Regions from separate parts of the Exiguobacterium sp. S22-S28 genome, predicted to be linked through region 2. Evidence: riboswitches for the same ligand, from Rfam matches in the RefSeq annotation. Region 2 holds a riboswitch; the other holds the start of a gene.
What was found. Region 2 has a riboswitch for FMN ahead of ACHA8N_RS13085 (ECF transporter S component). Riboswitches for the same ligand answer to the same signal wherever they lie in the genome.
Positions count from the first base shown of each region.

Region 1: another riboswitch for FMN. It lies ahead of ribD (bifunctional diaminohydroxyphosphoribosylaminopyrimidine deaminase/5-amino-6-(5-phosphoribosylamino)uracil reductase RibD); the one in region 2 lies ahead of ACHA8N_RS13085 (ECF transporter S component).

Region 1 covers NZ_JBHFFC010000033.1:77,389-92,521, reverse strand. The annotation lists gene ACHA8N_RS16140 (methionine ABC transporter ATP-binding protein) at 1-404, shown strand, start outside; gene ACHA8N_RS16135 (methionine ABC transporter permease) at 394-1,044, shown strand; gene ACHA8N_RS16130 (MetQ/NlpA family ABC transporter substrate-binding protein) at 1,078-1,899, shown strand; gene ACHA8N_RS16125 (M20 family metallopeptidase) at 1,927-3,138, shown strand; FMN riboswitch at 3,292-3,436, shown strand; gene ribD (bifunctional diaminohydroxyphosphoribosylaminopyrimidine deaminase/5-amino-6-(5-phosphoribosylamino)uracil reductase RibD) at 3,595-4,641, shown strand; gene ribE (riboflavin synthase) at 4,626-5,255, shown strand; gene ribB (3,4-dihydroxy-2-butanone-4-phosphate synthase) at 5,252-6,436, shown strand; gene ribH (6,7-dimethyl-8-ribityllumazine synthase) at 6,438-6,896, shown strand; gene ACHA8N_RS16100 (EAL domain-containing protein) at 7,028-9,667, shown strand; gene ACHA8N_RS16095 (DUF4352 domain-containing protein) at 9,714-10,367, opposite strand; gene ACHA8N_RS16090 (alkaline phosphatase) at 10,379-11,737, opposite strand; gene ACHA8N_RS16085 (DUF6612 family protein) at 12,027-12,836, shown strand; gene ACHA8N_RS16080 (methyl-accepting chemotaxis protein) at 12,889-14,592, opposite strand; gene ACHA8N_RS16075 (alanine/glycine:cation symporter family protein) at 14,784-15,133, shown strand, end outside.
Region 2 covers NZ_JBHFFC010000030.1:36,037-51,169, reverse strand. The annotation lists gene ACHA8N_RS13170 (cysteine desulfurase) at 1-690, shown strand, start outside; gene sufU (Fe-S cluster assembly sulfur transfer protein SufU) at 680-1,114, shown strand; gene sufB (Fe-S cluster assembly protein SufB) at 1,148-2,545, shown strand; gene ACHA8N_RS13155 (dihydrofolate reductase family protein) at 2,633-3,202, shown strand; gene ACHA8N_RS13150 (DUF72 domain-containing protein) at 3,387-4,232, shown strand; gene ACHA8N_RS13145 (bifunctional metallophosphatase/5'-nucleotidase) at 4,253-5,548, shown strand; gene lipA (lipoyl synthase) at 5,572-6,510, shown strand; gene ACHA8N_RS13135 (YutD family protein) at 6,615-7,004, shown strand; gene ACHA8N_RS13130 (general stress protein) at 7,089-7,541, shown strand; gene ACHA8N_RS13125 (DUF3055 domain-containing protein) at 7,581-7,856, opposite strand; gene glpX (class II fructose-bisphosphatase) at 7,893-8,873, opposite strand; gene ACHA8N_RS13115 (DUF86 domain-containing protein) at 9,028-9,471, shown strand; gene ACHA8N_RS13110 (TIGR01457 family HAD-type hydrolase) at 9,478-10,242, shown strand; gene ACHA8N_RS13105 (NifU family protein) at 10,288-10,515, opposite strand; gene ACHA8N_RS13100 (DUF1462 family protein) at 10,627-10,932, shown strand; gene ACHA8N_RS13095 (NAD(P)/FAD-dependent oxidoreductase) at 10,947-11,999, opposite strand; gene ACHA8N_RS13090 (YuzB family protein) at 12,092-12,325, shown strand; gene ACHA8N_RS13085 (ECF transporter S component) at 12,389-12,955, opposite strand; FMN riboswitch at 13,116-13,256, opposite strand; gene ACHA8N_RS13080 (HesB/IscA family protein) at 13,374-13,724, shown strand; gene ACHA8N_RS13075 (NAD-dependent epimerase/dehydratase family protein) at 13,858-14,724, shown strand; gene ACHA8N_RS13070 (GNAT family N-acetyltransferase) at 14,721-15,133, shown strand, end outside.

The sequences.
Region 1 (15,133 bases), on a different contig from region 2:
GGGTCGCCGTCATCGAGGCCGGTAAGCTGATTGAGTCGGGTACCGTGTTTGACGTCTTTTCGAATCCGCAGACGGGGACAGCGAAAAATTTCGTCCGTTCCGTCATGCAGGATGAGATTCCGGCGTCGGTTCAACAAGTCATCGATCAGCGTGGTGCCGGGCATCATATTTATAAAATCAATTTCCTTGGGGCAGGCACCGGACAACCGCTTTTATCACAAGTCGCGAAACGGTTTGATGTTGATCTCAACATTCTGCACGGCAGCATCACGGAACTGCAAAATATTCCATTCGGTAGTCTGCTCGTTGAACTGATTGGTGACACACCGGAAATTAACCGGGCACTTCACTATATCCATCAGTCGGATGTCGTCGTCGAGGAGGTGCTCGCGGATGTTGGTTAATTACACAGACATTTGGACCGCGTTCCTGCAGACGCTGACGATGGTCGGATTGTCGTTACTCTTCTCGACGTTGATTGGTTTACCGCTCGGGATTCTGCTTGTTGTCACACGTAAAGGGGCGTTGCTCGAACAAGTGCCGTTCTTTAACGTCTTAAGCAGCACCGTCAATATTTTCCGGTCCGTCCCGTTTATTATCCTGCTCGTCGCAATCATTCCGCTGACACGGTTGCTCGTCGGGTCGTCGATCGGCACGAAGGCAGCCATCGTGCCGCTGGTGTTTTATGCGGCACCGTACATTGCCCGATTGATTGAAAGTTCGTTGCTCGAAGTCAGTACGGGCGTCCTGGAAGCGGCGGAAGCGATGGGCGCGACACCGTTGCAGACGATTTTCCGTTTCTTGTTGCCGGAAGCACTCAGCTCGCTTGTTCTGAACTTGACGATCGCGACGATTGGCTTGATCGGGGCATCAGCGATGGCCGGGGCGATTGGCGGCGGCGGACTCGGTGACTTAGCGATTACCTATGGCTACCAACGGTTTGATACGACGGTCATGATCATCACGGTCGGGATCCTCGTTATTCTAGTGCAAGGCTTACAGACAACAGGCAATCTGTTGGCACGAAAAATTCGGAGACACTAAAAAAACATAGAACAGATAAGGGAGAGATGGATGATGAAAAAAGGATTAGCGATTGGTGCAGCATTGACGACGGTATTATTTGCGGGGTGTGCCGCTTCCGGAGAAGAGGATCAAAAAACGGTCAAGCTCGGTGTCAGCGGCTCGGACACACAAGTTTGGGAATATGTTGCGAAAAAAGCGGAAAAAGAGGGCATCACGATTGAACTCGTCAAGTTTTCCGATTACGTCCAACCGAATCTGGCACTGGCAGAAGGTGAAATCGATGCCAACTCGTTCCAGACGATTTCGTACTTCAATGCCTTTAAAAAAGAACATAAGTTAAAATTGTCGCCGATTGCGACGACGGTCATCGCACCGATGGGGATTTACTCGGATAAAGTCAAGGACGTCAAAGACATTCCGGTCGGCGGGAAGATTGCCGTCCCGAACGAAGCGACGAACATGGGACGGGCACTCCTGTTGCTTCAGGAAGCCGGCTTGATCAAGCTGCCGGACGACTTTGACGGAAACGGATCCGTTGATAAGATTGTCGAGAATCCGAAAAAGCTGAAGATCGTCCCGGTCGTTGCCGGGCAGACACCACGCGTCCTGCCGGATGTTTCCGCATCGATCATCAATAACGGAATCGCCGTCGATGCCGGTTTCAATCCGATCAAAGACTCGATTCTCCATGAAAATGAAACAGCGAAACCCTACATCAACATCATCGCGACACGAACAGAAGACAAGGACAAAAAGACGTTGAAGAAAATCGCTTCACTCTACCAACAGGACGATGTCGCGGCCTTCATCAAAAAAGAATACAAAGGAAGCACGATTCCGACGTTTGTCCCGCTCAGTGACATCGGCGAATAACTAAAAATTCAAAGGAGCGTGACCCAAATGACGGTTCAGACAAAACGGGAAAACTTGATTCAAACGATTGAGCAGGATATTGAACAAAAACGCGAGTCGTATCTCGAGACGAGTCACCGGATTCATGCGACACCCGAGATTGGCAATGAGGAATATTTTGCGTCGCGTCATCATGCGGAACGCCTGACGGCAGAAGGGTTCACAGTCGAACTCGGGGTCGCCGGACACGACACGGCGTTCCTGGCCCGGAAGACTTCGGATAAACCGGGGGCGACGGTTGCCTTCCTCGCCGAATACGACGCATTGCCCGGGAATGGTCACGCCTGCGGACACAACATCATCGGCACGACGAGTGTCGCAGCGGCGATTGCGCTCAGTAAAGTCCTCGATGAAGTCGGCGGCAGTGTCGTCGTCCTCGGCACACCGGCGGAAGAAGGGGGACCAAATGGCAGTGCGAAAGGCAGCTTCGTCAAACACGATCTCCTGACGGGAATCGATGCGGCACTGATGGTCCATCCGTCCGGACAAACGCGCATCACCGGATCCTCGCTTGCCGTCGATCCACTGGATTTTGCCTTTACCGGCAAACCGGCTCATGCGGCAGCGTCACCGGAAGAGGGCATCAATGCACTCGACGCCGTCATCCAACTCTTTAACGGCATCAATGCCTTACGCCAGCAATTATCGAGCGATGTCCGGATTCACGGGATCATCACCGACGGCGGAGACGCCCCGAATATCATTCCGGAGTACGCTAAAGCCCGCTTCTTCATCCGGGCGACGACACGCGAACAGCTGAATGCGGTGACGAAGAAGGTCAAAGCCATTGCCGAAGGCGCAGCCCTTGCGACCGGAGCGACGCTTGAGGTCATCGCATTCCAAAATGAGGTCGACAATCTCCTGTTCAACCGGACGTTTGACGAGATTTTCCGGGAAGAAGCGATTGTACTTGGGGAAGACGTCAAGACAGATGAACGGCCTGGACTCGGTTCGACCGATGCCGGCAACATCAGTCAAGTCCTGCCGACCATCCATCCGTACATCAAAATCGGAGCGGATGATTTGGTCGCCCATACGGAAAGTTTCCGGGAAGCGGCGCGGTCGGAACAAGGCGACGAAGCCTTGATCACCGGCGCCAAAATCCTGGCGCGGACGGCGTTACGTCTGTTGACGGACAGACAGTTACTCGGGACGGTCAAACAAGAGTTCCATGACCGGAAAAACGGTTATTTGGCATAACAGAAAAAATAAAAAGTATGTTTCCATCCAGCAGACGTTGCTTTGATCGTCGGCTGAATGGGACGTACTTTTTTTCAGGAATGGAAGTAAAAACAAATTCTTTTTTGTATTTTAAAATAACCTGTGCTAGTCTTGAGCTGTACAACTGAATAACCAGTTCTTCGGGGTAGGGTGAAAATCCCAACCGGCGGTGATGCGATTTTCGAGTCGACGAGCCCGCGACCCATAGTGTACGCACTATGGCTGACTTGGTGTGATTCCAAGGCCGACGGTAAAGTCCGGATGGGAGAAGAACGAAAAAATGTGCTTGAAACCATTTTCTGAAAAAATACATTCAGAGAAAGGTCTATTTCTGTATGCTTCAAAACAGAAAAACAAGACGTTTCTTTCGTGACCCTTCAATCATGACGCCCTGCAAATGCAGCGGCGTCTTTTTCTTTTGAAAGGAGCGAAATCATGAACAATAAAATGCATCAGGCGATGCAATTGGCAGAGATGTTAGACGGACAAACGAGTCCAAACCCAAGTGTCGGCTGTGTGATTGCGAAGCACGGACGAATCATCGGCTTCGGGGCGCACCGGTTTGCCGGGGGTCCCCATGCCGAAGTCGAAGCGTTACGGATGGCGGGGGAGGCGGCACGCGGCGCCGATCTGTATGTCACGCTTGAACCGTGTAACCATCACGGCAAAACACCTCCTTGCACGGAAGCAATCATTGCCGCCGGTATCAAGCGGGTGTTCGTCGCGACGGAAGATCGTCATGCGATCGTCGCGGGTCAGGGCATTGCACGTCTGCGCGACGCCGGACTGACGGTCGAAGTCGGATTGCTGCAAGACGAAGCGGTTCGTTTTTATACACCGTTTTGGCAAAGTATCGAGCGAAAACGGCCGACAGTCACAGTAAAAGTCGCCCAAAGTTTAAACGGTATCGTGACGACAGGCGGACAACGTTGGATTACGTCAGAAGCCGCGCGAGTGGCGGGACGACGGCTACGGGCTTCGCACGACGCGATCTTAGTCGGTAGTGAAACGATCGTGGTGGATGATCCCGCATTGACGTTACGCAGTGAGGAGGGAATCGAACCGATTCGTGTCCTCGTTGATCGACGGGGACGGTTGTCAGAGACGTTTCAGGTCTTGCACGACGGTCTGAATCCGACGTACTGGCTGACGGAACAACCACGGATCAGTTCCAAGCCGAATGTCACCGTCCTTGTCGGAACGTACTCGACACCTGATCGAATTCTCGAGACCTTATACGAACAAGGCATCCGCAGTCTCTTGATTGAAGGCGGACCGACCATCCAGTCGGCGTTTTTAGAAGCAGACCTTGTCGATCGTCTCGACATCTATCAAGCGCCGTCCGTTCTAAATGGAACACCGGGATTATCAAGTACCGTTGAAATCGAAGATCGATTCGATTTAATGGACGTGGAACCGATCGGACAGGATGTGCATCTGCGCTATACGCGGAAAGGAGGCAGCTCATGTTCACAGGATTGATTGAAGAAGTCGGAACGATCAAACGAAAAGTCCCGCGTCCGAACGGTCTAGCGCTCGAAATTGAAGCAAGGCATGTCCTTGAAGGAACAAAAATCGGCGACAGTATCGCGGTCGACGGTATTTGTTTAACGGTGACAGCGATGACGGCCACCGGATTTACAGCGGATGCCGTCCACGAAACGATTCGGGCGACATCCCTTCAGACATTGCGCGTCGGGACACCGGTGCAACTGGAGCGGGCGATGCCAGCGAACGGACGATTCGGCGGTCATTTCGTCAGTGGACATATTGACGGGACAGCCCGGTTGTTAAGCCGCCGTCCGGACGGTGAAGCGATGGAATACCGGTTCGAAACCGGTGACTGGAGTAAATACTGTATTCCAAAAGGATCAATCGCGATCAACGGCACGAGCTTGACGATTCAACACGTGGAGACGAACAGTTTGACCATTTCGTTGATCCCGCACTCACGGCAGGTGACGACGTTTGACCGGCTCCAAAGCGGAGCGCTCGTCAATATCGAGTGTGATCTGATGGCAAAACACTTGTATCACTTTACGCAACAAGAGCAGAAAACCGATTGGTCGGCATTTTTAGGAGGCGGAGCAGGATGAACGGATTTGATCTTGTAGAAGAAGCCATTGAAGAATTAAAACAAGGGTGTCCAATTATCGTCTGTGACGATGAAAACCGGGAAAACGAAGGCGATTTGATCCTGCTTGCGGAACATGCGACACCGGAACAAATCAACTTCATGATCACTCACGGCAAAGGACTTGTCTGTGTACCGGTCAGTCCGCAACTCGCAGAACGACTTGAGTTGAACCCGATGACGGATATCAATACCGATCCGCACGGAACGGCGTTTACGATCAGCATTGATCACGAAGAGGCGAAGACCGGCATCAGTGCTGCGGAGCGCGCGTTGACGATTCAGCGGATGCTGACGGATCAGTCCGGTCAATTCAAGCGTCCGGGACATATCTTCCCCTTGATCGCGAAAGAAGGCGGTGTCCGGGAACGGCGGGGGCATACGGAAGCGGGTGTTGATTTGGCACGGCTGGCCGGAAGTGCCGAAGCAGCCGTCATTTGTGAAATCATTTTAGAGGACGGGACGATGGCACGTGTTGACGACTTGTTGACGTATAAAGAAGTCCATGGACTGAAGATGATCACGATCGACGCACTCGTTTCTTATCTGGAACGTCCGGTGCGACGCGAAGCCGACGTCTTGCTGCCGGCGGATCACGGAGCATTTCGGATGCTTGGTTATACGACGCCCGATCAAAAAGAACACGTCACCGTCTTATCGGGAGAACCGGAAGACGGCATGCTCGTCCGGCTTCATTCTGAATGTTTGACAGGAGACGTCTTTGGCTCGAAACGCTGTGATTGTGGTCCGCAACTTGATGCCGCACTGGAACGCATCGGACAGGAAGGCGGAGCTGTTCTCTACCTGCGCCAAGAGGGACGGGGAATCGGATTGATGGCGAAGTTGAAAGCCTATGAGTTGCAGGAGCAAGGACTCGATACGGTCGAAGCGAATCACGCACTCGGTTATGCGACGGACTTACGTGATTACACGGTAGCTGCCGCGATGTTGCGTGATCTCGGCGTAACGAAAATTCGTCTGATGACCAATAATCCGGAAAAACAACAGGCACTGGAAGAACAGGGTATCACGGTGCTCGAACGGATACCGCTTGAAATCGTACCGGTTCCGGAAAATAAAAATTATCTGCACACCAAACAAACGAAACTCGGGCATCTGCTCGACATCCAAGGAGGACAATGACATGGTATTTGAAGGATTTTTAACAGGTGAAGGACTACGCGTCGCGATTGTTGCAGCACGATTTAATGAATTGATCACATCTAAACTGGTGGGCGGAGCAAACGATGCATTCCGTCGTCACGGAGTCGCAGCAGATGCCGTCGATACGGCGTGGGTACCGGGAGCGTTCGAGATTCCGCTCGTTGCAGAAAAACTTGCGAAAAGCGGAAATTATGACGCAGTCATCACACTCGGTGCGGTCATTCGCGGAGCGACGTCGCATTACGATTATGTCTGCAACGAAGTGGCGAAAGGGGTCGCCGGAGCGTCGCGTGAAACGGGAGTGCCTATCATTTTCGGTGTCTTAACGACGGACTCGATCGAACAGGCTGTTGAACGGGCAGGAACGAAAGCTGGCAACAAAGGATATGAAGCGGCGGTTTCAGCGATTGAGATGGCGAATCTGTTACGGACCATTTAATGAAGGAAAACGTAAGGCTTGAGACCTGTTTCTAACGGAAACGGGTCTCTTTTTTGTATGTGACGCAGGATTTCATCTGCTCTATCCCTAATGGAGAGAGTAAGACATTTTTTGGAAGGGAGAGGGCCGTGATGCGTCTGAAAAAAACGTACTATCTGCCTGGAATCGCCGGCTTTTTGGTGGTTTATTACTTGTGGATTCTGATTTTCACACAGCAACCGGAATGGTCTTCTTGGGGAAGTAACCTGCTTTCCATCCTCGGCTGCTTCTCGGCAACCTGTTTATTAATTCAAGCACAACGAAATCCGAAGCAGCAGGAAGGCCGTTTTTTTCTTTATTTGGCTTGCGGGACAGGAAGTTATTTGATGGCGGAACTGATTTGGTTGTCGTACGAAAATATTCGTCAAGTCGACGTGCCCTTTCCCGGTATCTCGGATATTTTTTATGTGTGGCAGTCGGTCTTCTTTTTAATAGCATTTTTACATTTGATTCGCCGGCATGTCACGAAAAACCGGTTGATTAGTTTTATCTTCGATATTGCCATCGTCATGACGGTCGCCGTCACGTACAGTTGGTTTTTCTTGATCCGTCCGTTGTTTGATACGCCGTTTGCATCACGAGGTGAAGTGATTTTGGCATTTGCCTATCCGATGTGTGATATCGTGCTTCTGTTTTGCATGATCAGTATTTATTATCTGTTCGAGAAAAAAGAGTGGCGGGGGCGCATGCGCTTACTCCAATTCTTGTTTATCGGGCTCTTGTTGCAAGTCGTAGCGGATACACTGTTTGTCTATATGACGACCGTCAGCGGCAATGAGGCGGTTCGTTTGATTGATCCGTTATTCATCCTCGGATTATTGATGGTCGGTGTAGCGGGGCACGTCAAAAAACCGGTTGATGCGAACGAGCCGAATGACAGACGACAACGGAGTACGGTACAACTGGGGAAACTGTTTTTGCCGTATCTGCTTGTTATTGTCCTGTTTTCGACAATGGCTTTGTATGCCCGGCGTGATGAGGCCTTGAACGGGTTGATGATCGGTTGCGCGATTACGATTCTGTTGATTTTAATCCGGCAGATCTTGATGATTTTGAGCAATCAGGAATTAATAGAAGAAATTCATCATAAGGCAGATGAACTCGAAGAAAGTGAAGAACGGTATAAATCATTGTTCACGTACCATCCGGATGCCGTCTATTCGCTTGATCTGAAAGGGAGAATCGAGAGCGCCAACCCGTCCTTCGAAAAACTGACGGAGCAAAGTGCGGACCAACTGGTCGGAAAATCATACCGGCAATTAATGGAACAGCAAGCAGCAGCTGATGAGGAGATGACGGCGCATCAATTTGAAACGACGTTTCGCAAATCGGGCGGGACGGATGTTTTGCTAAACGTAACAAACATTCCGATTCGTGTCCGGGACCGGTTTGTCGGTATCTATGGAATCGGTCAGGATATTACACGTGTGCGGGAAAATGAATTGAAAATTCGCCGTCTTGCGTATTACGATCATTTGACCGGAGCGATCAACCGGACGTACTTTGAAGAAGTGCTTCATCATTTGGTGGAAGTGGAACAGGACGATGAAACGATCATCTTGTGCTTCATCGATTTGGATGATTTCAAACTCGTCAACGATTCGTTTGGCCACCACGTCGGAGATCAGTTATTGATTCAAGTCGCAAGCCGCTTACAAGAGGTGACAGAGCCGGACGATCTGGTGGCGCGTCAAGGCGGTGATGAATTTACGGTCATTTTGCGTCATGTCGCATCGGAAACGGACGGACGGATCCGGACGGCCCGACTGCTCGAACGGTTACGCATGACCTATACGATTGATGAGATTGAACTGATTTCGAACCCAAGTATCGGAGCCGTCAGTTATCAGCGGACAACCGACAAGCCGATCGTGACGTTGTTGAAACAAGCTGATTTAGCGATGTATCAGGCCAAATCAAGCGGTGGGAAATCGATTATCTTCTTTGAAGACATTGCGGAGAAAGCATCGTACCGATTGCGGCTCGAGTCCGAATTACCGGTTGCGATCGACACCAATCAGCTGGTGTTGTACTATCAACCGCAAGTCGATACGGTGACGTACCGGATGGTGGGTGTCGAAGGATTGATCCGTTGGAATCATCCGGAACTCGGCATGATTGCCCCGAACGATTTCATTCCGATGGCAGAAGAGGCGGGGATGATCATTCGTCTCGGCGAATGGGTGTTACGCGAAGGATTTTTACAAGCGAAGCGGTGGGAAGACGAAGGCTTGACGTTGAAGGTCGGACTGAATGTCTCGATGCAACAGTTCCACCATCCGACGTTCGTCTTGACCTTAATCCGTCTCGTAGAAGAAACACAGGTCAATCCGGCCCGAATTGATCTTGAAATCACGGAAGTCTCGGCCGTTGAAGATATTGAGGAGACGGTCGAGACGATGAATCGTCTGAAGGAACTTGGGTTCACGATTTCAATTGACGACTTCGGTACCGGCTATTCTTCCTTATCCCGACTAGCTGATTTTCCGATTGACACGTTGAAGATTCCACGCGAGTTCGTCGAAAAAATCCAACCGGCAACATCCGGCTACTCGATGATTTCCTCGATCATTCACTTGGCGAAATCACTTGAGCTCGAAGTCATCGCCGAAGGAGTCGAGACACTGGAGCAGGTCAATGTCCTCAATCGTTTGGAATGTTCCCGGATGCAGGGATATTATTTTGGTCGTCCGATGCCGCACGAACAGATTCCAGCGTTGTATCAAAAATAGGCAATCCCTTCCGTATCATGCGGAAGGGACTGCCTGTTTTTTATTTTTACTTGAGTTGGGTTGAGACTGAAACACCTTTTTTAATGACGTCACGTTTCTCGTTCAGGACGTCACTGGTCAATAATTCAACGGACGTAAGCGGTTGTTCGATGATGAAGCCGAAGTTCCCGGTCCGTGTCTCAGACGGCGCGTATGTCGTCGCGAGTGACTCGAGATAGACATCGTCCTCAATCGTCTTTTCAGTCTTGGCATCGAGTTTGAAATGAGCGACCGGGTTAAAGGTGACCGGCTTGTCACCTGTATTCGTGATCGTCACACGTGTCTTGACGAGGTCGAATGACTCATCATGGGTAAAGCCGTGGAAAAAGTCGATCATCCCGTAACTCGGACGGGCATGGAACACTTTCATCTCTTCGATTTTCATCGTGATCGGTCCGATGGTGTGTGTCGCGTCAGGCTGGACCATCTTCTTTAACGTCAGTTCACCTTTATCGTCGGATACTGATTGATTGACAGTCGTCAGCTCGCGGTCATCTGGTAATTGCGGGTTCGGGACGTAAGCGGCAGACTTTTCGATCGATACCGGCGTCTCCTGTTTCGGGACCGACTTCTGTGACGACTTCTCTTCTGTGGTGTCTGACGCATTGCCACAACCGGCAAGGATCGTCCCGAGCATCAAGGCAGCAAGTATCTGTTTCATGGAAAGTCTCCTTATTTCTTCGATTTCAACAGGTCGAAGATGATTTTGGCGTGATCCGTATTATCAACTTGACCGGCAAATCGGTCTTTCGCTGGACCAAAAGCATAGACAGGGACGTCTTCACCGGTGTGACCACCTGTCGTCCAGCCTGTGTGTGAGCGTTCGTTGAAGATGGCTTCGATCGCATTATCAACGTCGAGTACTTTCTTCGATTCCGCGGCGCGTGCGACGGACTGGATCTCGTCCTCCGTCAAAGCGAGTCGGTTTTGATCGATGTACGTCGTCAAGGTCTTCCGGACGTCGGCGCCTTCAATGATTTTTGCCGCCATGAAGTCCGGCGTCTTTTTCGCTGCCTTGATCGGCTCGGCGAACCAGTTGTAGATACCGTCTGCTCCGATCGAGTAACCACCGGTCGAATGGTCGGCTGTCGCGACGACGAGTGTATGTTTATCTTTTTTCGCAAAAGCGATCGCTGCTTTGAAGGCACGTTCGAAGTCTTCCATCTCGCTCATCGCCCCGACGATATCGTTATCGTGACCCGCCCAGTCGATTTGGCTTCCTTCGACCATCAAGAAGAAGCCTTTTTTGTTCGAATCGAGACGTTTGATGGCTGAGTTCGTCATCTGCTCGAGAGACGGCACGGTATTCTCGCGGTCGATGCGTTTTGGCAGTCCGCCGTCCGCGAACAGACCAAGAACCTGCTTGTTCTTATCCGCCTGCATTTGATCAAGATCCGTGACATAGCTGTATCCGTCTTTCTTGAACGATTTCGTCAAATCGACATCCGGACGGACGAAGTTCGACTTCCCGCCGCCGAGAAGGACGTCAATCTTGTGTTTTCCGTTGACACGTTCTTTAAAGTAGTCATCGGCGATGGCATTCATGTTCTTGCGGTTCTCATCATGCGCCCCGAACGAGGCCGGCGTCGCGTGTGTGATTTCGGATGTCGCGACGAGTCCTGTCGATTTGCCGCGTTGCTTTGCCGCTTCAAGGACGGTCTTGACTTCCGATTTATCGTTGTCGACAGCGATTGCCGCGTTATATGTCTTGACACCGGACGACATCGCCGTTGCGGCAGAAGCCGAATCGGTTACGTTTTGTTCCGGGTCTTCCGGATACGTCATCTGTTGACCGACCAGATATTGATCAAATGCCGTTTTTTCAGCGATTGGCGTCGCAGGATTGTTTTTTAAATACCGGTGGGCAGAGGTATAGGAGACACCCATTCCGTCACCAATCAAAAAGATGACATTGCGGATTTCCGGTGATTTTGCTGATTTTGTTTTTGCCTCGGCGTCGTTCATTGAGACCATTGTACTGAGAGAGAGTGTGGATAAGGCCATAATAGGAATGATTCGCTTCAACTTCATGGATGTTCCTCCTCAAGGAAAATGAATGGTATGCGCTACTGGGTAAAACCTACAGACCTAACTGTAACGTTCAAATGTAAAACGAACATTTTGCTGATGTAAATTTTCATGAAGAATAGTCAGCAATCCTACAAGGTAAGAGATAAGACCTGAATGAAAAGGTGTAAGAACTGGGGAGAAAGGTAATAGCATAGTATAGGCAATTGAAACATTTTCCATTAAGAACACGTAAAAAGAGATAATCAATGAACACGTAAAAAGAGATAATCAATTTCAAGGAGGAATGACGATGAAGAGAACAAGGTGGATGACAGTTGGTTTCCTCACGGCGACGATTGGGCTGGCTGGGTGTAATGACCAGACCATAGAAGATGGTGGAGGGACGAACGGTTCGAAACAGCTTTCGAATACGGAATTGCTGAAAAAAGCAACGGCTGCGCAGGAAGAAATCGAATCGTTTCACATGGAAGGCGACATGACCTCGGATGCTGGAGAGATGTCGGTGAATCAAAAGGTGGCGGTCGACATCATTCAAAAACCGCTTGCGATGCATCAAATCGTTAATATGAAAAATCCACAGGATGGAAAAGACATTCGGGTGGAGAACTATATCATGGATGATAAATTGTACATGTCGCAAAATAACCAGTGGTTTGTTCAGGACATCTCGGAGCTTGGTGACATGATGGAAGGTATGAAGTCAAATGCCTCAACTGAACAAAATCTAAAGCTGCTCAAGAAATATAAAGACAGCTGGACAGTTAAAAGAGAAGGAAATGTCTATCAGATTGACGTTGATTTAAAGGGAGACAAGTTGAAAGCGTTTATGAAAGATTCGCTGGAACAAACAGGACAGCTTGCTCCGATGAAGGATGTCATCGATCAAATTGATTACAAAAAGATGGTCTACTCGATGACGTATGACGCCAAAACGTATTATCCGAAAACACTTGATATGGAAATGGCGTTTGAAGTGGACGGACAATCGGAATTTACGATGAAAAACGAATCAACGTTCTCAAAATTTAATGAAATCAAATCGATTGATTTACCGGCGGAAGCCAAAGATGCGCAGGCTTTACCGAACGGAAATCAGTAAAAAAGTGGGAGACGGATCGTTTAAGATCCGTTTCCCACTTTCGTTTTGCCGATCAGACTTGAAACTGCCGAAGTACGGTATGCAGTGACTCAGCTTGTTGCTGACTGGTTGCAGTTTGATGGCGGACATCACGGAAAGCTTCGACGGAGTGACCAATCTGTTCAGACATCGACTGTGTTCCTTGCGCTCCGTCATTGACAGTTACAGCGACATCATGAATGACGCCTAACATATTGGCGGTTAACTCCTGCAACTGTGCTGCCTGTTCTGCGAAAGTGTCAGCAGCAGAACCAAACACGTCAGCATCTGCCCGGTATTGAATCGAGGCGTCTTCGAATAAATCATAGTCATGGACGACCTTCGTATCGATGAAGGATAACATATCGCCCGACGCTGCATTGAGCTGTTCAACGGAATCGATGACGGACAGCGAGACGGTTTGAATCTGTTCGACTGTATTTCGACTGCCCTCTGCCAGTTTCCGGATTTCTTCCGCTACGACGGCAAATCCACGTCCGACTTCACCCGCGCGGGCGGCTTCAATCGAAGCATTTAATGCCAACAGATTCGTTTGTGCGGCAATTGACAAGACAGCGTCCGATAAAACCGAGATTTCCTTAACTGCTTTTGCCCGGTTCATGGCTTCTTCGAGCCGGATTTTTGTTTCCGTTAAAATATGAGTGGCCGATGACTTAGCGTCAGTCGCAACAACGTGCAGGGCATGAGCACGCTCATCAACTTCTTGTGCTTGTTTGCCATTATTCCGTGCCATCGTGACAATGGTTTGAATCGTTGTTTCCATGTCGATGGCAGAGGAGTTCATTTCCTCGGCGGAAGCAGCTGTCTCCTGCATACCGGCAGATAATTGCTCAATCGTATGAGAAGTCGTTGCCATTTCCTGATCGAGTTCTCCAATCCGCTCCGCGACTTGTTTCGAGGTCGAGACGACATGAGTCGTCGTCTCATCGACTTGTACGATGATACTGCGTAAGTGAATGATGAACTGATTCATGGAATCTGCGATTTGTCCGATTTCATCATGACGGACTACATCGATCTGAGCTGTTAAGTCTCCGCCCTGTGTTGCCAGTTCATGTGTCTTTTCCTGCAATTGGTCTAACGGTTTGAAAATCGACCGCAGAATCAGGAACGTAAAGATGATGCCGAGCAGACTGATCAGACCGATGATGGAAAAGAGCAGGATATACGCTTGGTTTGCGGATTCCGTAATGCTGTTGCCGGTCTTCTCGGCTTGTTTATTGTTATAAGCGACGATTTTTTTTAGACTGTCGGAAACCGCAAAGTACGAGTCTCGGCTCGTTCCTTCGAAGTAAGTGACAGCTTCCTGTTTCGTTTCCGGCGTACTGAGACGAAGCAGTTCATTTGTCGTCGTCTTAAATCGCTGTAGATTTTTTTCGAGTGCATCAAATAATGTGCGATCGGATGCTGAATAAATTGTTTTGTTGTATTTTGCCAAATTGGTGTCGACCGTCGCAAGTCCATCGGTCAAGCGTTTGCCGTATTCAGCCTTTGTCACTGGATCGTCTTCTTGAATATGCAACAACTGGACACGACGTAAATCAGACAGTGCAGTATTCGTTTCATGTGACAAGTTCAGACCGGGAATCCAGGAAGAAGTGATGGTTTTGCTTTTTTGATTGGCAGTATTAAGTGAAAATGCCCCAAACAAACCGACTGCGATCAGGCTGAGCAAAAGAATGGAGGACAATAAGACTAACTTCGTTTTAATCTTCATCATGCACGCTCCTTTTTGCAAAATGAACAACAATCCAACTATCTGTAATATAACAAGTTGCTTTCGGAATTTACTTTTATTTGAAAAATATAAGTTGGACAATCACATGTAGTTGAAATCATATGTTGACAATAATCTGTAAATTCTGAAAAATAGAGAAGTATACATACTGAATTGAAGGAGGGGAAAGAATGGGAACATCGTTTAGTGATTGGATCAGCACGGTATCGGACTTTGTTTGGGGGCCGCCGTTGCTCGTCTTTTTGGTCGGTACGGGGATTTACTTGACGATACGATTGGGATTCATTCAGATTACCAAGCTTCCGTATGCGTTGAAACTGGCATTCACAAAACATCAGGATGATACATCCGAAGGGGACATCAGTCACTTTCAAGCGCTGATGACGGCGCTCGCCGCAACGGTTGGAACGGGGAATATCGTTGGGGTGGCGACGGCCGTCGTACTCGGGGGACCGGGCGCGCTCGTCTGGATGTGGTTATCGGGATTGTTCGGGATGGCGACGAAGTATGCCGAGGCGAT
Region 2 (15,133 bases):
ATCAACCCGATCAAAGAAGTGACACAGCTGGCGCACGCAGTCGGGGCCGTCATGGTCGTCGACGCAGCGCAAAGTGCACCGCACCAACAAATCGATGTCACGGATCTCGATTGTGATTTCCTGGCGTTTTCGGCACATAAGATGTGCGGGCCAACCGGTATCGGCGTCCTGTACGGCAAAAAAGCATTACTCAATGCGATGGAGCCGGTCGAATTCGGAGGCGAGATGATTGACTACGTCGGGCTTGAAGAGTCGACGTTCAAACCATCACCGTATCGCTTCGAAGCAGGAACACCGATCATCGCAGGAGCTGTCGGCTTGTCGGCAGCAATCGATTTCCTGGAACAAATCGGACTCAGTAACATCGAAGCCCACGAACGTGAGCTTGCCCAGTACGCGATGGCACAAATGCGTGGCATCGAAGGACTGACGATTTACGGTCCGGAAGAACGGGTGGGTCTCGTCACCTTTAATCTCGGGGATGTCCACGCACATGATGTCGCGACCGTACTCGATATGCAAGGCATCGCCGTACGTGCCGGTCATCACTGTGCCCAACCACTGATGCGTTGGCTCGGAGCCAGTTCAACAGCACGAGCAAGCTTTTACCTGTATAATACAAAGGAAGAAGTAGACGCTCTGGTGACAGGACTTCACCAAACGAAGGAGTATTTCAGTCATGGATTTTAACAATCTCGATCACTTGTACCGTCAAGTGATCATGGACCACTATAAAACGCCCCGCAATCGTGGTGCGATTGACGGTGGTGTGACGATCGATATGAACAACCCGACTTGTGGCGACACAATCCGTCTGCAACTCGCGATCGAAGACGAGATCGTCAAAGATGCGAAGTTCGACGGCGAAGGGTGTTCGATCAGCATGGCGTCTGCGTCGATGATGACACAGGCCGTCAAAGGAAAAACAGTCGAAGAAGCATTACAACTCGCTCATGTCTTTTCTGAGATGGTTCAAGGAAAAGACTACGACGATGAGAAATTTGATCTGGGAGACGCGGAAGCACTGTCTGGTGTGACGAAATTCCCGGCACGAATCAAGTGTGCGACACTTGCCTGGAAGGCGCTCGAACGCGGCGTCGAAGAAGGGAAGTAAACTTCGGTCAGTAAGTAAGAGGAGGAAACGAACATGGCTAAGAACATGCCTGAAATTGGCGATTATAAATATGGTTTCCACGATCGCGATATCTCGATCTTCCGTTCTGGACGTGGCTTGACGACAGAAGTCGTCGAGACGATCTCGAAAATGAAGGAAGAACCGCAATGGATGCTTGATTTCCGTCTGAAATCACTCAAGATTTTCAACGAACAAGCAATGCCAGCATGGGGCGGCGATTTATCAGATCTTCGTTTTGATGACATCACGTATTATGTTAAACCATCAGAACGTGCTGAAAAATCATGGGATGAAGTACCGGAAGAAATCAAACGTACGTTTGACAAACTCGGAATCCCGGAAGCTGAGCAAAAATACCTCGCGGGTGTTTCGGCACAGTATGAATCAGAAGTCGTGTATCACAACATGAAGAGCGAACTGGAAGATCAAGGGATCGTCTTCAAAGATACAGATACAGCACTCAAAGAAAACGAAGATTTATTCCGTGAGTACTTCGGTAAATTGATTCCGCCGACGGATAACAAGTTCGCTGCCCTCAACACAGCGGTCTGGTCGGGTGGTTCATTCATCTACGTACCAAAAGGTATCAAGATGGATACGCCGCTTCAAGCCTATTTCCGGATCAACTCGGAAAACATGGGTCAATTCGAGCGGACGTTGATCATCGTTGACGAAGAAGCATCGGTTCATTACGTCGAAGGATGTACGGCACCGGTCTACACGACGAACTCGCTTCACTCAGCAGTCGTTGAGATCTTCATCAACAAAAACGCGTACTGCCGTTATACGACGATCCAAAACTGGGCGAACAACGTCTACAACCTCGTTACGAAACGTGCGATCTGTGAAGCCGGCGCGACGATGGAATGGGTCGATGGTAACATCGGTTCGAAATTGACGATGAAATACCCGGCCGTCATCCTTAAAGGTGAAGGTTCACGTGGTATGACATTATCAATCGCCATCGCAGGTAAAGGTCAACACCAAGATGCGGGCGCGAAGATGATTCACCTTGCACCGAACACATCGTCGACGATCGTCTCGAAGTCGATTTCAAAACACGGTGGGAAAGTAACGTATCGTGGGATCGTCCACTTTGGTCGTAAAGCGACAGGCGCACGTTCGAACATCGAATGTGACACGCTGATCATGGACAACCAATCGACATCAGATACAATTCCGTATAACGAAATTCTCAACGATAACATTTCGCTTGAACACGAAGCGAAGGTGTCGAAGGTCTCAGAAGAGCAATTGTTCTACCTGATGAGCCGCGGGATTTCACAAGAAGAAGCAACTGAAATGATCGTCATGGGCTTCATCGAGCCGTTCACAAAAGAATTGCCGATGGAATATGCGGTCGAAATGAACCGTCTCATCAAGTTCGAGATGGAAGGTTCAATCGGATAATTTTTCTACTCTCTCATCAACAGATGAGGGAGTTTTTTTCGTGAACAGCTAAAAACGGGTAAAGGATTGAAAAAGGAGGGAGTTATGATGCGTAAACTCATTTATTCTTTTCAAGTCTCGCTCGACGGGTACATCGAGGATGCGTCGGGCAGCATCGCGTTTGCGTCACCGGACGCTGAGCTGCATCAGTATTTTAATGACTACGAGACAGAATTTGATACCCATGTCTATGGACGTCGCCTGTACGAGATGATGCAGTACTGGGAGACGGCGGATCAAACGGACACCGATCCCATCATCGTAGCTTATGCGAAGACATGGCAAGCGCTTGAGAAAATCGTGTTCTCCGAGACGATGACAGCAGTCAAGGGCAATGCCCGACTTGCGACGAGACCACTGGCGGAGGAACTGGCAGCATTGAAGCAGGCACCCGGGAAGAAAATCGCGATCGGCGGGGCGACGCTTGCGGCAGAAGCCGTCCGCTTGGACTTAATCGATCAGTACCATGTCGTCATCTATCCCGTCTTACTCGGCGGCGGCAAGCGGATGTTTCCGTTGTTTGAGCAATCGTTGTCCTTGCGGCTCGTTGATCAGCAAACCTTTGCTTCCAGTTGCATCGCGTTGACGTATGAACGGGTCCGAACCGACTCCTTATGATCATCAATGAATCCACGAAACAAGCAGTCTTTTTCTCCTTATTTTTGAAGGAGTAGGAAGGATTTGCTTGTTTTTTATATGAAGAACACACGTCTTTTCGAAGACGAGTCTTGAAGAAGAAATTCCCGATTCCGCTATGCTATGATAAAAAATATGAAGCGCACATAGATGAGGAGGGGGAAGGATGATTTATGTCGGCGTGACCGGTTGGGGCGATCACGACAGCCTCTATCCGACACCACAAGACCGGAAAGAGAAGCTCGCTGCCTACGCGGGCCATTTTCCGGCAGTCGAGGTCGATTCAACGTATTATGCGATTCAACCGGAACGGAACTACCAAAAATGGGTCGCGGAAACACCGGATGCCTTCCGGTTCATCGTCAAGGTCCACCGGGCGATGAGTGGTCATGACCGGGAAAACAAGGATCCGCTTGGTCCAATCTTTGAACAATACCTCGCGTCGATTGAACCGATGCGACAGAGTGGGAAGATTGCAGCAATTCTCGTCCAGCTCCCGCCTTGGTTTGATGTCAGTAAAGTCCATCTCGAGTATCTTCGGACGATCCGGAAGTCGCTGGCCGGTCTTCCTGTCGCGATCGAGTTTCGGAATCCGTCCTGGTATTCGGAAGCTTACCAAGAGCGGACGCTGCGTTTTTTGGCGGAGCATCAGTTCATCCATACGATCTGTGATGAACCGCAGACGGAAGATGGGTCTGTGCCGTTTGTTCCCGTCGTGACACAGGAGACGGCATTTGTCCGTCTGCACGGCCGTAATATCAACGGATGGCTCAAGAAGCCCGGTCAAAGCAGTGAGGACTGGCGGAAGGTCCGTTGTCTGTACCGTTACTCGGAAGAAGAACTGCAAGGTTTGGCGACACACATCCGTTCACTTGCCGAACAGGCAAAAGACGTGTATGTTTTCTTTAACAACAACTCAGCAGGAGACGCCGTACCAAACGCCAAACGATTGATCGAGATTTTAGGTCTTGATTATGAATCGCTTGCGCCCCGGCAAATTTCCCTGTTTTAACACCTAGAGGAGGCTTGAGCGTGAAGTTACACGTCATTCATTATAACGATCTGCATTCACACTTTGATATGTGGCCTCGCTATATGTCGTTCATGAAAGAACACCGGACGTACGATTCCCTCGTCTTCGATTTAGGAGACCATGCGGACCGGGTCGCACCGGCGACGGAAGCGACGCAAGGTAAAATCAATACGCATCTATTAAATGAACTGTCCCCGACGGCCGTCACGATCGGAAACAATGAAGGCATTACGTTTCCGCATGATTGGTTGGCGGACTTATATACGGACGCGACGTTCCCGGTCCTCGTCTCGAACTTGGCGGCACCGTTTGCGAAAGCCGGGATGATTCAACACTTACCGACGGGAAAAGTCGGGATTTTTGGGCTGACGGCTCCCTATTACGAGCTGTATGCCTTACTCGGATGGACGATTGAAGATCCGTTGGAGGCGGCAGCACGTGAAATCGAAGCCTTGCGGGATCAAGTCGACGTCTTGATTTGTTTAAGTCATCTTGGGTTTTATCAGGATGAAGAACTGGCGGAACGTTTCCCGGAGCTCGATTTGATCATCGGAGCGCATACGCACCACGTCCTTGATGACGGGGTCGTCAAAAACGGGGTGTTGATTGCCCAGGCTGGAAAGTACGGTCAGTATGCAGGTGAAATCTACTTAAACACGGATACAGGAGAAAAAGAGGCTGTCCTGCATCCGCTTGAAGCTTATCCGGCAGACGAGGCGACATCGGTCTTACTCGATAAAGAACAGTATTTAGCGGAACGTCAGATGAAACAACCGATTGGACGGACATCAGGTCTGGCGAATGACTGGTTCAATCCGTCCCCGTTTACACAACTGCTCGCGGATACGATGCGCGACTGGTGTCAGGCGGACCTCGCCTGTGTGCCGGCCGGCATGTTGCTTGGCTCCTTGTCCCCGGGACCGGTCTCATCGTTTGATCTGCACCGGCTTTGTCCGCATCCGATCAATCCGTGTAAGGTGACGATGACCGGTGTCGAATTAAAAGCGTTTATCGACGAAGTCGAAACCGAACGCTTCGAACAATTAAAGGTTCGTGGTCTCGGTTTCCGTGGTAAATTGATGGGCAAAATGCATTATGCTGGAAATCATCAACACATTGACAATACAAAGACCTATACCGTCGTTCTCCCGGACATGTTTACATTTGGTCCTTTATTCCCGGAAATTAAAGAAATGCCGAAAGAATATTTCATGCCGGAACTCTTGCGGGATCTGTTGTTCAATCGCTTATCGGAGAAGTCAGAATTTGGTGAATTACCCGTCCGCAAACACTGAATATTTGTTATACTGTAACAGAAATCAGGTCAGCTTTTACGGATAAAGGGGGAAACCGATTCATGGGACGCGGAGAGATACAACGTAAACCAGAGTGGTTGAAAATCAAGTTGAACACGAATGAGACATACACAGAACTCAAAAGTATGATGCGCGAGAAAAAGCTCCACACGGTATGTGAGGAAGCGAAATGTCCGAACATTCATGAATGTTGGGCCGTGCGCCGGACGGCAACGTTCATGATTCTTGGAAGCATCTGTACACGGGCTTGTCGTTTTTGTGCCGTCACGACGGGTCGACCAAACGAACTCGACTTAGAAGAACCGAAACGAGTGGCGGAATCCGTTCGTCTGATGAATCTGAAACATGCGGTCATCACAGCAGTTGCCCGTGATGATTTAAATGACTTCGGGGCCGGTGTTTACGCGGAGACGGTGCGTGAAGTGCGTCGTATGAATCCGGAGACATCGATTGAAGTCTTACCGTCCGACATGGGTGGGAACTTTGACGCGTTACAGACGCTGATCGAAGCCAAGCCGGACATCATGAACCACAACATCGAGACGGTACGCCGCCTCACACCGACGGTCCGGGCGAAAGCAACGTACGACCGGACACTTGAATTCCTGCGTCGTTCAAAAGAACTCGCACCGGAAATTCCGACGAAATCGAGTCTGATGCTCGGACTTGGGGAAACGTGGGACGAAATCTTACAGACGATGGACGACCTGCGTGCGAACGACGTCGACATCATGACGATTGGTCAGTATCTCCAACCGACGAAAAAGCACTTGGATGTCATCAAGTACTACACGCCACAAGAATTTGCTGAATTAAAACAGATTGCGCTCGGAAAAGGCTTCTCGCATTGTGAGGCCGGTCCGCTTGTCCGTTCGTCGTACCATGCTGACGAACAAGTCAACGCTGCGAAAAAAAATAAAGCGGCTCTACCAATTGATTGATGATCCAGGACCGTCCACGCTGCGTGCGAGGACGGTTTTCTGCTGTCTGACGATTCGTTTTCAAGTATGATTATGGTAAGATAAAGGAAGCAGGGGGTGGAAAAATGATACAAGTCAATCGTGAAAGATATGAAATCGTCGAAGAAAAACGAGAAGGATTCAACGAAGAAGCATTCATCGGCCGGTTTAGTGATGTGCTCGAAAAATACGACTACATCGTCGGAGATTGGGGACACGGGCAATTGCGCCTCCGTGGATTCTATGAAGACAACCATGAAAAAGCAACGTTTGATACAAAAATCTCCCACGTGGCGGATTATTTGTACGAATACTGCAATTTCGGCTGTGCGTATTTTATCGTCAAACGGATGGAATTCGTAGAAGGAGAAGAAGCACCACCTCGCTTCGACGGATCTTCAGCGAATACGTTAAAACTGAAACGGAAGTTTTCGGCGGAAAAAGAAGAAGTAAACGAAGTCAAAAGCGAACAGTAATCAAAATGACATTTGAAAGGATGTTTCCGATTAGGTGTTTTCGGCTAATAGTATAGTATTACGCACCTATAGGGGGAACTATCCATGAGAATCGTCGGAATCTACCATTCAGTACCAGAAGTCGTCAGTGCTGTTCATGATTTACGTGTCGCAGGAGTTGTTTCAACAGATTTAAAAGTCATTGCCCATGATCGATATGATCTGGAACAGATCGAAGAATTGGCAGATCTGAACAATCAACAAACATCGACGCGTCTGTCGCAGGAAGACCATATGAATCTCTGGCAAGAGATCAAAGGCATCTTTAAAAAGGACAGTGCCGGATCTTCTTCACACAGCGATGTGCTTGAAGCGAGCGGATTGACGAAAGAGGATGTCAACCGTGCCAACAAAGCAGCGGAAGAGGGACAATTCGTCTTACTCGTCGGCGATGAAGCAGATCAACATTCTGAGCGGAAAGCCCACGATGAATCGGATAATACGAACGTTTTCAGTGGTCCAAACACGCTCAATGAGCGGAACGACCGGTTACTGTAACAGCAAAACAGCCAACTCCTTTGGGAGCTGGCTGTTTTTTTATAGTCCGATGTAGTCGCGCAGGTAGCCCTCGAGCTCGTCTGCCGCCTCATCTTCTAAATCAAAGGCATGAGCGATGTAGCCCGGCTCGTCAAAGTCGTCCGGACCGATGATCGCAAACCGGTTCGACAACAGGTTCAGCACCAAAATCTTGCCGAAGAAGTGCTCGGAGTGGGTGATGGCCAAATCGAAGCGGCTCGTCTCGCCAATCCAACAAACGAACCGGGTTTTGGTTTGTTCGACTTCATCATATAAAAAATCACGTTCTTGCATCATCTGTCAGTTCCCTCATTTCCTTCATCTCTGCTTAGATTAAAGGGTTTGGGGAACTTTTTGCAAGTACGGTTTACGCGAAAGGCTATGTTCTGCGATGACCTTTCGGATCGTCCGTGTTTTTGAACGCATCACGAGTGACGTCGTTTCGACGATATCGTCCGTCAAGAAGCGGACGCCGTCGAGCATCTCCCCTGTCGTCACGCCGGTTGCAGCAAAGATGCAGTCATCACTCTTGATCAGATCGTCGAGCGTCAACAATTGCAGCGGATCGGCAAGTCCCATTCGGATGACACGCGCCGTTTCTTCTTCATTCATCGGATGCAGACGGGCCTGCATGTCGCCGCCCATTGCCTTGACGGCAGCTGCTGTGATGACGCCTTCCGGTGCGCCACCCGTTCCGATGAAGATGTCGATTCCGGTTGAAGGAGAGAGCGGGGCGATTCCTGCCGAAACGTCTCCATCCTCAAAGAGACGGACACGAGCGCCGACGCGCATCGCTGCTTCCCGGAAATGATCATGACGCGGACGATCCTGCATGATGACGGTGACGTCTTCGATTCGTTTTTGATTCAGTTCCGCTGCTTTTTGAATGATGACTTCGAGTGGATCGTCGAGTGAGACATGTCCTTTTAAGTTCGGTCCGACGGTCAGTTTATCCATGTACATATCTGGTGCGTGGAGCAGGGCACCTTCATCCGCGACCGCAATGACGACCATGGCGTTACCGAGACCTTTGGCGACGATGTTCGTCCCTTCAAGCGGATCGACGGCGATATCGACGACCGGTCCGTTGGCAGTTCCGACTTTTTCACCGATGAATAACATCGGTGCTTCGTCGAGTTCCCCTTCGCCAATGACGACGGTTCCCGCCATGTTGACGGTATTTAAGACTTCGCGCATGGCAGTCGTTGCCGCATCATCGGCTTCGTTCTTTTTCCCACGACCAATCCACTTGGCGGATGCTAGTGCTGCTGCTTCTGTTGCTCGGACGATTTCTAATGCTAATTCCCGTTCCATCTATGAATAACCTCCAAGTCACCTAATGTGACATACTATTTTCGTAAAAATCTAAATTGAGGATAACACATTGAGGAATGTGATGCAAACAGCCTTTCTGCTTTTCATGTCCCGCGGATAGAGCTAAAATGAAGGATGTGAGGGGGAATGCTGGATGTATTTCGTAAATCGTGAAAAAATTGAACAAACGGTGGTTTGTTTTGAAACCGCGCTGCGTCAAAGCAAGGAATTAACAGGGGATGCGTTGACGGTTTCACTGGCGTGGGAACGGATCGGATTTTTGGTGATCGAAAGTATCATCGATGTGGGGAACAGTATGATTGATGGTTTCATCATGCGTGATCCGGGAAGTTATGAAGATATCGTCATGATTTTAGAAGATGAACGGGTCGTGGATGCGCCGCTGGCGACGAGTCTGAAACGGATCGTCGCCCTGCGGACACGGATTGTCCGTGAATTTACGACATCGAGCACAGCAGAGATCCGGGATGTTCTTTTGGAAGAAGAAACGCAGTTGCGTCGTTTTCCGGAAGCCGTCCGACACTATTTAGAAACAGAACTCGGACCGGTCTCTGCATTTTTACCAAATGAGGAGTGAGCCAGGATGAAAGCAAAAGGATATTTGTTTGATTTGGATGGAACGATGTATAACGGGACAGAACCTGTCAAAGAAGCGGTTGATTTCGTAAATCGTCTGCAAGAGCAAGGGGTGCCATATCTGTTCGTTACGAACAATGCCTCGATGACGGCGGAAGCGGTCGCTGAAAAATTACGTGGCATGGGTGTCCATTCGAACGCGGAGCACGTCTTGACGAGTGCGATGGCGACAGGTCGCTACATCGCAGAACTCGATCCGGGTGCGAAGGTCTATGCGATTGGAGAAGGTGGATTGATTGATTCCCTCGAGCGTCAAGGCCTACAGGTCGTCGCAGACGAGCATGCCGATTATGTCGTCATCGGTCTCGACCGTCAAATTACGTATGAGAAGTTAGCAATCGGAGCACTGGCAATTCGTGCAGGAGCCCGCTTCATCTCGACGAACGGAGATATCGCGATTCCGACCGAGCGTGGCTTTTTACCGGGGAATGGTGCGTTGACGTCCGTCTTACGGGTAACGACGGAAAAAGAACCGTTTTATATCGGGAAACCGGAACCGGTGATGATTAATATCGCAGCTGAGATGATTGGTCTCGCGAAAGAAGACCTCATCATGATCGGTGATAACTACCATACGGACATTCTGTTCGGCATCAATGGTGGTATCCGGACGATGCATGTCAACTCCGGTGTCCATACGCCGGTCTTCATTCAAGGGCAGGATGCTCAACCGACGTATATGGTCGATACATTGGCGGAATGGATCTTGTGAACAAAAAAATCCCCATTGACAGATGTCAGTGGGGATTTTACCGATTTAGAAGACTTGTTCGACTTCAACGACGCCGGCTACTTCTTCAAGTAGGGCACGTTCGATACCAGCCTTCAGTGTGATTGTTGAACTTGGGCAGCTGCCGCAAGCTCCCATCAAACGGAGTTTGACGATACCGTCTTCTACATCTACGAGTTCAACGTCTCCTCCGTCACGAAGAAGGAACGGACGCAATTTTTCGAGTACTTCGTTTACTTGATCAAACATTTCCATGCGTAAACACATCCTTTCTTATAGCATCATTGTAACAGGGTTGAAAAATGTTCTCAATCTGGAAAACTTGTATACTAAAAAAGAAGTGCAACAGGAAGAGGGGGACAAGTGATGGAAATCAAAGTATATGGCGCCGCACAGACGTGTCCGAGCTGCGTCGGGGCACCAAGTTCGGAAGAGACCTACAGTTGGCTGCAGGCCGTTCTCGGACGGAAATATGAGACGGCATTGACGTTTGAATATGTCGATTTCGAAGCCGCGCCAGTTGAAGATGACTGGATTCTGGCTTTAAAAGACGATGTCTATTTTTATCCGCTCGTCCTGCTTGACGGTGAGATGATCGACGAAGGGTACGTCCAATTGAAAAAAATCACCCAGGCAATCGATACGAGACTTGAAAAAACGGCCCCGGAATGACCGGCGCCGTTTTCTTATTTGATTTTTTTGTGTTTCCAGAGCACGCCGGACTTCAACAGGCGTGGAACTTTTCCAGTCAGCGCCTGTTTCCCCATGACGATTCCGAATCCGTCTGATTTCCCGAGTGATCCGAGCATCCCGCGTAACTTGATTTCCGGCAGTTTCGGCAACTTCTTGCCGGCCCATTTTGCCTGCAGGACATCGACGACTTGATCGGCTTGATGTTCCGCGAGCTGACCGCTTGGAGCATACGGCAAACTGGCACAGTCCCCGATGACGAAGACATTTTCATGTTCCGGCACATGGTGGTGTTCCGTCAGCTTGATCCGTCCACCGCTGTCTGCTTCAAACCCAAGATCGCGCACGACTTTGACCGGTTGCGTGCCGGCCGTCCAAATCGTCAAGTTCGACGGATAGGCGTCATCCCCGTTTTGGACGTCATCCGCCGTGACGAACGTGACGTTGGAATTGTTGATGACTTCGACGTCGTGCTCTTCGAACCATTCCTGGACGTACGTCGATACTTTATCCGAGAGGAAGGACAAGACGGACGGACCGCGGTCGAATAACCGGATTTTTAAATCTTTCCGGCTTTCATGCAGTTCACTGGCCAGTTCGACACCGGAGAGACCGGCTCCGACGATCGAAACGATGGCCCCCGGAGAAAGTCCGCAGATCGCCTGTTGTGTTTTCCGTGATTCCTCAAGTGTCTGGATGCTGTACGTAAACTCTTGTGCGCCCGGTATGTTATGGTATTTGTCTTCACACCCTAAAGCGATGACTAAATCATCATAAAAAAGTTCCGTACCGTCTTGCAGATGGACGGAGTTCGTCTCGGGTGAAATCTGGACGACGTGACCATATTTATATGTGAGGTGTTCTCCTTCCGGAAATGCGATTCGGACATCCCGATCCGACAATGTTCCGGCAGCCAGTGCGTAATATTCTGTTTTTAAGGCATGATACGGTAAACGATCGACGAGTGTCACAGCGACCTCTTCATCCTTGAATCGTTCACAAATCCGCATCCCACCGTATCCACCACCTAAAACAACCAGTTGCTTCATAACTTAAAATCCCCCTTAGTTCCCCTAAATCAGTCTGACCTTGTATAATACGACATGAGGAAAGATAATTCCTGCTTGAAGGAGGAAAAAAAGTGAATCCGATTATTGAATTTTGTATCAGTAACTTAGCGACAGGGACCCAGGTCGTCATGCAACAACTCGAACGGGACCCGAATGTCGATGTCGTCGAATATGGTTGCCTTGGATATTGCGGGATCTGCTCACTCGATCATTTTTGTCTGGTCGATGGCGAAACCGTTGTCGGAGAGACACCGGAAGAACTGCTTGAAAAAATTTATCAGAAAATCGAAGAAAACGAGCTCTAAAAAAATCCCCGTGTCTCAGATGAGACCGGGGATTTGTGTCTGTCAGCGGGCGCGGCTTCGGACTTAGAAGGACTGTTGGCGACGCATCATCCATGGTTTGAGTTTCAAGAACAGCGGAATAAAGAGTGCTGAGATGAACATCGCCTTGATGATGTTAAACGGCAGGATACCGGCCGTGATTGTCGTCCATTTGACGGCTGGATCCAACATGTAATCCATTCCGAAGAACCAAGCATACGCTGGAAGAATTAAGATATAATTGAGGATTGCAAGACCAAGTGCCATCGTGATCGTACCTGCGACGAGCCCGGTTGCAAGACCTTTGGTAGATTTCTTTTTATGGTAGAACCAACTGACCGGAAGAATGAAGGCGATACCGGCAGCAAAGTTTGCAAGCTCTCCGACCGGAACACCGCTTCCGCGGAAGATGTAGTACAGGACGTTTTTGAGTGCTTCGACGATGACACCTGCAATCGGTGAGAACATGATGGCAGCGATCAAAGCGGGAACGTCACTGAAGTCGATCTTCAGATAGTTCGGTAAAAACGGCAGTGGAAAGTTGAGTAACATGAGAACAAACGAAATTGAACCTAACATGGATAACGTGACCATCTTTTGTGTGCGTTTCATACGAGTATAATCTCCTTTTGCTCGTTCCTCTCGATGAAGTATTGGCATGGCTGCGTCCAAAATAAACCCCCATCGAAAAATGTTCGATAGGGGAGAAGTCCGCAGTAAACTAAGCCTGAACGATTTTTGCAAAAAATCGGTTCAAGAAATAGAAACATGCCGCCATCTTCTCCCATCCAGACTATACTGTCGGCTCCTGAGTCACACAGAATCAGCAAATAGCGCCCTATTCGCTCGCGGGCTTCAGACGAATCGTCTGTTTACCGCCGGTCGGGAATTTCACCCTGCCCTGAAGATGGAACGATTTAATTTTTTTTGATACAACTCCTTTATACAACGAATTCAAGATAGTTTCAAGCAACTAGGTTTCGATTCCCTCTGAAATTGCGTATACTGATAAAAAAGGGAAGGTGATGACATGATTCATTTAACAGAAGCGGCCGCACTCCAAGTCAAAGAGATGATGTTGCAGGCGCCGAACGATGAACAGAATCTGCGGATGCTCGTTCAAGGTGGCGGATGCAGTGGTCTCTCCTACGGTATGGGCTTTGACAGCCAAAAGGAGACTGACTTAACCTTTGAGCAACATGGGGTGAAGGTCATCGTCGATCAAAAAGATTATCCGGTCGTCAAAGGACTGGAAGTAGATTATAAACAATCGATGCTCGGCGGTGGATTCACGATCACGAATCCGAACGCCATTGCGACATGTGGATGCGGGACGTCGTTCCGGACCGCAACAAATGCCGGTACACCCGGCGGATGTTAATCTAATCCGTTTCACCGCAGACGATGCCGTCTGCGGTTTTTTTGTTTTCAAAGCGAGAGGAACAGGACTTCACGGTGTACATGGAGAAGGACTAACAAGAACGTTAGAACGCCATGACGAGGGAGGACTATCGATGCGAAAAGTACTGATTTTTGGTGGAACACGTTACTTTGGTCGACGATTGGCACTACGGCTTGCGGAATCGGGGGATGATGTGACGATTGTCACGCGCGGCGAGCATACACCGCCGGTCGCGAAAGGCTTGACATTTTTTAAAGGGGACCGGACGTCAAGCAGTACGATGAAGGATCTTGGAAGTCAGAACTGGGACATCATCTATGACAATATCTGCTTTAATCCGTATCAGGCGAAGCTTGCGGTGGATGCTTTTGAAGGGAAAGTCGGACGCTATATCCTAACGTCGACGATGTCCGTTTATGAGCAGGGCGGAACGAACATCTCAGAGCGGACCTACAATCCGTTTCCCGGGAAATATGACTTGGAAAAAGAACATGATTACGGGGAAGGAAAACGTCAGGCGGAAAGTTACTTTTTCCAACGGGCGACTTTCCCCGTAATCGCCGTTCGCTTCCCTGTCGTCTTAGGGCCGGACGATTATACGGAACGACTGGTGTTCCATATTAAACGGGCCTTGGCGGATCAACCGATTGTTGCTGAAAATTTATATGCGAAGATGGGCTATATCTCGAGTTACGAAGCGGCATCCTTCCTCGAATGGTGCGGACGTTCGACGATGACCGGACCGATCAATGCAGCAAGTGACGGCGTGTTATCGATTCAGGACCTGATGGATAAAATTGACCGCGTGGCGAAGACGACATCCCGGTTTGAAACGAAGGGAGACGATCCGTCCCCACTGGCACCGGATCACGACTTTTATATGGATACGACAGCCGCAAAACAAGCGGGGTATTTATTCCAACATGTCGACGACTGGCTCGATCGACTCATTGAAGAGGAGGTTCGCAATCACAAATGATTACGTTAATCAAACCGTCCGTGCAACTTGAAGTCGAATACCTCGATTTTCTGACAGAGTGGCAACAGTCCGGTGAAGCCATCGTCCCAAGTGTTGTCAGCAAAACTTTTTTACCGTTAGCGGATTTTTTAGAGGCGCAGCAAGAAGAAGAACAGGTGGCCCCGAAAAACTGGGTCACCCACTCGACTTATTGGTTGTACGACGGACAACGAATTGTCGGTGCGGTCAATTTCCGGCATGACTTAAACGACCAACTGCAACAAATCGGCGGTCATATCGGTTATGGAATTCGTCCGAGTGCTCGGCAGAACGGATATGCGACAGAAGGGTTGCGTCAAGCGCTCGCCGTCGCGCGAGAGCGGGGGCTTGCCTCTGTCTTGATCACCTGCAGTGCGGACAATATCGCATC